Linked DNA regions of Pelodictyon luteolum DSM 273. The protein of the gene in region 2 interacts with the protein of the main gene of each other region in a pairwise test. Links are inferred from orthologs where the notes say so. Each region holds a gene or a part of one and is shown on either strand. Other genes may lie near its edges. The genes, in order: nusG and rho.

Region 1 (3,181 bases), 220 kb from region 2 along the record:
TCCGAACGCCGGGCGACATGGTGCTGGAAACCGCGATACCCTGGACATACTGTCCCTTGGCCGCAGAAGGTTTCAGGCGCATGACCTCCTTAAGGAAGCTGGTGATGTTGGTGACCAGCTGGTCAGCGGGGAAGGATGCCTTGCCGACGGGTGCGTGGACGTTGCCGGCCTTGTCGACGCGGAACTCGATCTTTCCGGCCTTGACCTCCTTGACAGCCTTTGCCACATCCATGGTCACCGTACCCGATTTCGGGTTCGGCATGAGGCCGCGGGGTCCGAGGATCTTGGCTACCTTGCCGAGCTGGCCCATGACGTCGGGAGTGGCGATGATGACATCGACACCGGTCCAGCCGTTCTGGATTTTTTCGATATACTCTTCAAAACCGACCAAATCTGCGCCGGCCTCAGTTGCCTCAGCGGCCTTGGCCTCTTTGCAGACGACCAGCACCGAAACAGTTTTACCTGTGCCATGCGGGAGCATGACGGTGCCGCGAACGACCTGGTCCGCGTGACGCGGATCAACTCCGAGCTTGACAGCCACATCAACGGTGGCGTCAAACTTGACGTTGGTGATCTCCTTGACCTTGGCCACTGCGTCCACGAGGTCGTACTCCATGTTCCGGTCGACCTGCGCAGCAGCTGCCCTGTAATTCTTTCCTGCCATTCTTTATACTATGCTAGTGGTTGAAAAAGCGGCCTCTTCAGCCTCCCACGACTTCAAATAAAACGGGCGTCCTCAGCCCTCTACTACAATACCCATGCTTCTTGCCGTACCCATGATCATCTCTTCTGCACCGCGAAGATCGAAGGCATTGAGGTCAGGCATCTTCAGCTCGGCGATCTTCTTGACCTGCTCGCGGGTAACGGTGCCGACCTTGTTGCGGTTCGGCTCACCCGAACCTTTCTGCAGCTTGGCTTCCTTCAGAAGGAGCACTGCGGCGGGAGGCGTCTTGGTGATGAAGGTGAATGACTTGTCGGAGAAGACAGTGATGACCACGGGGATGATCATACCAGCCTCTGACTGGGTCTTTGCATTGAACTGCTTGCAGAACTCCATAATGTTCACACCCTTCTGACCGAGGGCGGGACCGACAGGAGGTGCGGGGTTCGCAGCGCCGGCAGGGATCTGAAGCTTGATGAAACCGATTACCTTTTTTGCCATTGTCCTATGTTCTGTTCAGAAGCTTACCAGCGTAAGCCCGTGTTGTATTTATTGTGAAACTGACTTAACCTGCGAGAAATCAAGCTCTGTCGGCGTGCTGCGACCGAAGAAGCTGATCATGACCTTCACCTTCATGCGCTCGGTGCAGACATCGTGGACCACGCCGGTAAGCGAACTGAACGGGCCGTCGATGACCTTGACGGAATCGCCGACCTGGAAGGGCGCCTCGATGATGGTGCGATGCTCGACAGAAGCCTCCGGCTGAAGCAGCTTTTCGACCTCGTCGGGACGAAGCGGAATCGGGTTGTCGTCGACACCGAGAAAACCCATGATCGAGGGGATATCGAGAATGAGGTTGCGGGTCTGCTTGTCAAGCACGGCTTCGATCAGCACGTAGCCCGGAAACGCATTCTTCGTCATGCTGCGCTTCTTGCCGTTCTTGACCTCGACGAACTTCTCGTAAGGAACATACACCTGCAGGATCTTGTCACCAAGCCCGCTACGCTCAACTTCCGCATCTATACCTTCCTTGACCTTCCGCTCGTGCCCGGAATAGATCCTGAGCGCATACCAGCGTGCTGCCGGCGGCACTCCCAGATCCTCAACTTCCTTTTTTCTTGCGGCCATCCTCACTCCCCTTTCCGGTTTCTTACAGTAACTTTCCCATCACGAAGTTTATCACCCAGTCGACGAGGAAGGTGAAAAGAGCGAGGAGGCCCGACACTGTCAGGACCACCACCGTCAGATCTTTCAACTCTTCCTTGCTCGGCCAGACGACCTTGCGCATCTCTGCGACAACGTCCCTGTAATACTGACCGGCCTTACCGATATACTTGTTCATGAATCACGGCCCGGAATAAACTGCGCTTCCATACAAATAAAAATCATGCGTGCACGTCAGGAGGGAATCGAACCCCCAACCTGCGGTTTTGGAGACCGCTGCTCTACCAATTAAGCTACTGACGTATAGCCAACACCAAAACCGGAGCTGATGATCGGACTCGAACCGATGACCTCTTCCTTACCAAGGAAGTGCTCTACCAACTGAGCTACATCAGCACGTAAAACAGGAAAAACAATGTGTGGGTAGGGGAGGATTCGAACCTCCGAAGACATATGTCGACAGATTTACAGTCTGTTGCGTTTAACCACTTCGCTACCTACCCGCAATAGTCCAGAGCTGGTGATGGGACTCGAACCCGCAACCTGCTGATTACAAATCAGCTGCTCTACCAATTGAGCTACACCAGCAGCTCAGTCAAAAAACAGGGCAGGTAATATAATGAGATGATTTAAAAATGCAAAAGAAAAAGGGAACAAATTATTTTCCCCAGACGCCCGACAGAAATGCCGCCAGCCGGGCGGAAACCTCTCTCGGGGCAAATCTTTCAGCAAAGGCAAGGAGGGTGTCGATGAGGGTGGGATACACCCGCATCTTATTTTTCATAAGTCCGCGGACGGCCGCCTTCACCACGACCGAAGCGTCTGAGATGGGCAGAAGGATGGAAGCAGGATCATGGCCGGCGACGGCGAAGAAGCCTGTTTCGATGAACCCGGGGCATACTGCCAGCACTTTCACCCCGGAAGCTTTCAGCTCTACATGCAGGGCTTCGGTGAGGGTGATGACGAATGACTTGGTCGCCGAATAGAGTCCGAGACCGGCGATACCCTGCAGGCCTGCAAGCGAGGCGATGTTGATGATGCCGCCCCCGCCCGCAGCCACCATGTCGACCGAAAAGAGGCGGGTGAGACGGGCAAGCGCAAGCATGTTGACGGCCATCAGCTCCTCGAGTTTTTCCGGAGGGATCCCGCTGTACCCTCCCGCATACGAGAGCCCTGCGGCATTGATGAGGAGGTCTACCCTCACACCCTCGCGGCGGCAGAACTGATGGATCTCCTCCGGCGCAGTCGGCCGGGTGAGATCCGAAACGCACACCAGCACTTCAACGTGCCTTTTTTCTCGGAGCTCTGCGGCCAGCGTGTGCAAAAGCTCAGCCGAACGGGCAACGAGAATGAGGT
Region 2 (3,262 bases):
AAGAGCAGCCCTCGGAGCGTGCGTCTCTGTTTGCGGCAGGATATCCACCGGTTTCTTGCGGGCTTCCATGACCCCTTTCATGCTGGTTTTACGCGGGATATTCAACCCCTTCTCAGTGCTGAACAGAACCGGCATCCCGACACTCATGTGCTCCGCTCCGCCTTCGATCTCGCGCACCAGAAGAAACGACCCGTCCGGGGCGACATCAAGCGACACAACTGCGGAGACCGACGGCATACCGAGAAGCGCGGCAAGCATGCCCGGCACCTCACCGCTCCCGAAATCGGTCGACCGACGACCGCAGAAAACCATATCCGGCATACTGTCCCCGTACACTTCAGCGAACGCATCCCTGAGCGCAGAGGCCGTCTGCCAGGGATCGGGAGTTGCGGGACCCTCAACAATCACCAGCCGGTCAGCACCCATGGCAAGAGATTTCCGGAGCAGCTCCTTTTTCTCGGGGGAAGCAACACTGAACACCCGCACCACTCCGCCACCCGGACCCTCACGCATCCTGAGCGCCTCCTCGAGGGCATATTCGTCATACGGGTTCATGACCTCGCTTACCCTCGTCATGTCGAGCCGGCCGTCCTGAAAACCTATGACGGAAGCAGTGTCGGGAACGAGGCAGACGCAGACGGCAATTTCCATAGTGCACCACACTCTATCGGTTCAGAAAAGCATATCAACCAGAAAAGCCGCTCGAAAGCGGCTTTTTCTGGGCTGTGTGCCCGAGAGGAGATTCGAACTCCTACACCTTGCGGCGCTACCCCCTCAAGATAGTGTGTCTACCAATTCCACCACTCGGGCACGAAACAAATTCCAACGTTCTGCAATGAACAATTGTGAGAATAGAAGGGCTCGAACCTTCGACCCTCTGCTTAAAAGGCAGATGCTCTACCAACTGAGCTATATTCTCAACCTGACTTACAATCCGCTCAGCGACAACACCCGAACTTACTTGTTCTGGTAACGCAGACGCTTCTTATGACGGTTCTTACGGCGCATTTTTTTGCGTTTGTGGACCGCCATCTTATGTCTTTTTCTCTTTTTTCCGCAGGGCATGTAGTAACCTTTCCTCTTGTTTTAAAGGCTGATAATATATGAACTTTTTTATAAACCAAAAACAGAAAATGAAAGAATTCGCAACTTCAATCCAGATTGAACGGAACTCATCGGTTCATGTACTTGAAAAACTCTTTATTGTCCTTGGTGTCGGAGAGCTTCTCGCGCATGAACTCCATGCACTCTATCGGGTTCTTCTCGGCAAGGTACTTGCGGAGCAGCCAGGTGCGGGACAGCTCTTCCTGGCTGAAGAGCAGCTCTTCTTTACGGGTGCCGGAACGAAGGATGTCTATGGCAGGGAAGATCCTGCGTTCGCTGAGGCGGCGGTCAAGCACCAGCTCCATGTTGCCGGTACCCTTGAACTCTTCGAAGATGACATCGTCCATCCTTGAGCCGGTGTCGACGAGCGCCGTGGCTATGATGGTAAGGCTGCCTCCCTCCTCGATGTTGCGGGCTGCGCCGAAAAAGCGCTTCGGCTTGGTCAGCGCGTTGGCATCGATACCACCCGAAAGGATCTTGCCGGAGTGCGGGATGATGGTGTTGTGGGCACGGGCGAGGCGGGTGATGGAGTCAAGCAGGATCACCACATCACGGCCAACCTCGACCAGGCGCTTGGCCTTTTCCATGACCATGTCGGCCACCTGCACATGGCGCTCGGGATCTTCGTCGAAGGTCGAGCTCACCACCTCGGCCTCGACGCTGCGGGCCATGTCGGTCACCTCCTCAGGGCGCTCGTCGATGAGGAGCACGATAAGGTAGACTTCGGGGTGGTTCTTGATGATGGCATTGGCGACCATCTGGAGAAGCATGGTCTTGCCGGTTTTGGGCTGTGCCACGATCAGTCCCCTCTGCCCCTTGCCGATCGGGGTGAAGATGTCCATGATGCGGCCGCAGTACTCGTTCTGCTTCGTCTCGAGCTTCAGACGCTCATGCGGGAACAGCGGGGTCAGGTTCTCGAAGAACGGCCGCTCCCGGGTAATGTCGGGATCGGCACCGTCAATGGTGTTGATCTTCAGCAGCGCGAAGAACCGTTCGCCCTCTTTCGGCGCACGCACCTGGCCGGAAACCGTGTCGCCGGTCCGCATGCTGAAGCGCTTGATCTGTGAGGGGGATACGTAGATGTCGTCGGGAGAGGAGAGGTAATTGTAGTTCGAGGAGCGGAGGAAGCCGTAGCCTTCGGGGATCACCTGCAGGACGCCGGTGTTGACCATGACATTGCCGCTTTCCGGATCGGAGCTCTTCTGCGACTGTGCTTCGATGATCTTGAAAATAAGCTCTTCTTTTCGAAGCCCTGCGGCAGAAACGCCAATCTCCTTGGCCATGGCGTTCAGCTCGTAAACCTTCTTTTTCTGGAGCATGTTGATGTCCAGACTTGCGGCAACAGGATTGTTCGACATTTTTTCGGTGTGCTTGTGTTAAGCGCCCTTTGGTGCGCCTTTTAATACATGATGGAGAGGAAAAAGGAAGTCCCGAAACCCGCATGCGGACGGCAGTACGCCATTTAATGGCATGGAATGGGAACAATCGGGGAATAGCTGTATTGGCAATGGGATAGTGTCGTGAAGAGGATCCTTCGGGATGCTTCTCCCTGAGCATTGAAGCCAGGTTCGTTTAAGCGCAGATCCTGATTGAATATACAACTTTTTCGATAAAAAAACCTGTTCACCCGGCCTTCCCCGCTGTTCCTTTTTCAAGCAGGGCTCCGGCCAGATAAAAAGACCCCGTAATAAGAATAAGCGAATCCGGCGAGGCCTCTTCCCGAAGGAACTGCAGCGCCTCGGGCGGCGAGGAAAACGCGACCGCTTCAGCCCCTAGGCCGCGGCATATTTCCGCCAGTTCTTCAGATGCAACACCCCGCTCACTCGGAAGTCCGGTAGTGGCGAACCGGCACCGGAGCCGCATGAGTTCCCTGATCATCGATTCCGAATCCTTGTCGGAAACAAGACCGAAGAGCACCCGGGCGTCCCGGTACCGGGAAAGAAACGGCATGAGGGCATCGACGGTGGCCCTCATGCCGTCGGCATTGTGCGACACGTCGAGGAAGGTGTCCGGCCGGTGTCCCAGAAGTTCAAGGCGTCCGCGGTAGCCTGTCGAAGCAAGCGCGTCGAGCCCCTCCCGCACCGCTTCCGGCCCCACGCCGGCGTCTTCAGCCACCGCAACCGCAGTCGCGATACCCGGCGCATGGAACGCACCCGTC

Evidence for each region.
Region 1: the proteins of rho (region 2) and nusG interact in binary tests that used the Escherichia coli proteins (3 or more experiments, as listed by UniProt). The link is inferred for Pelodictyon luteolum DSM 273 from one-to-one orthologs.

The regions. Positions count from the first base shown.
Region 1 is NC_007512.1:2,188,993-2,192,173, forward strand. What follows is about bases 1-2,864. They hold nusG (transcription termination/antitermination protein NusG), read right to left. Parts: upstream 1,790-2,864; coding sequence 1,211-1,789; downstream 1-1,210. Other genes in these bases: rplA (50S ribosomal protein L1), read right to left, coding at 1-664; rplK (50S ribosomal protein L11), read right to left, coding at 737-1,162; secE (preprotein translocase subunit SecE), read right to left, coding at 1,812-2,003; PLUT_RS10185 (SDR family NAD(P)-dependent oxidoreductase), read right to left, coding at 2,484-2,864. In the rest of the region: more of PLUT_RS10185, read right to left, coding at 2,865-3,181. UniProt on the Escherichia coli protein: Part of the processive rRNA transcription and antitermination complex (rrnTAC). The complex forms an RNA-chaperone ring around the RNA exit tunnel of RNA polymerase (RNAP).
Region 2 is NC_007512.1:1,964,398-1,967,659, forward strand. What follows is about bases 318-3,262. They hold rho (transcription termination factor Rho), read right to left. Parts: upstream 2,463-3,262; coding sequence 1,173-2,462; downstream 318-1,172. Other genes in these bases: PLUT_RS09060 (electron transfer flavoprotein subunit beta/FixA family protein), read right to left, coding at 318-651; PLUT_RS09080 (bifunctional folylpolyglutamate synthase/dihydrofolate synthase), read right to left, coding at 2,728-3,262. In the rest of the region: more of PLUT_RS09060, read right to left, coding at 1-317. UniProt on the Escherichia coli protein: Facilitates transcription termination by a mechanism that involves Rho binding to the nascent RNA, activation of Rho's RNA-dependent ATPase activity, and release of the mRNA from the DNA template.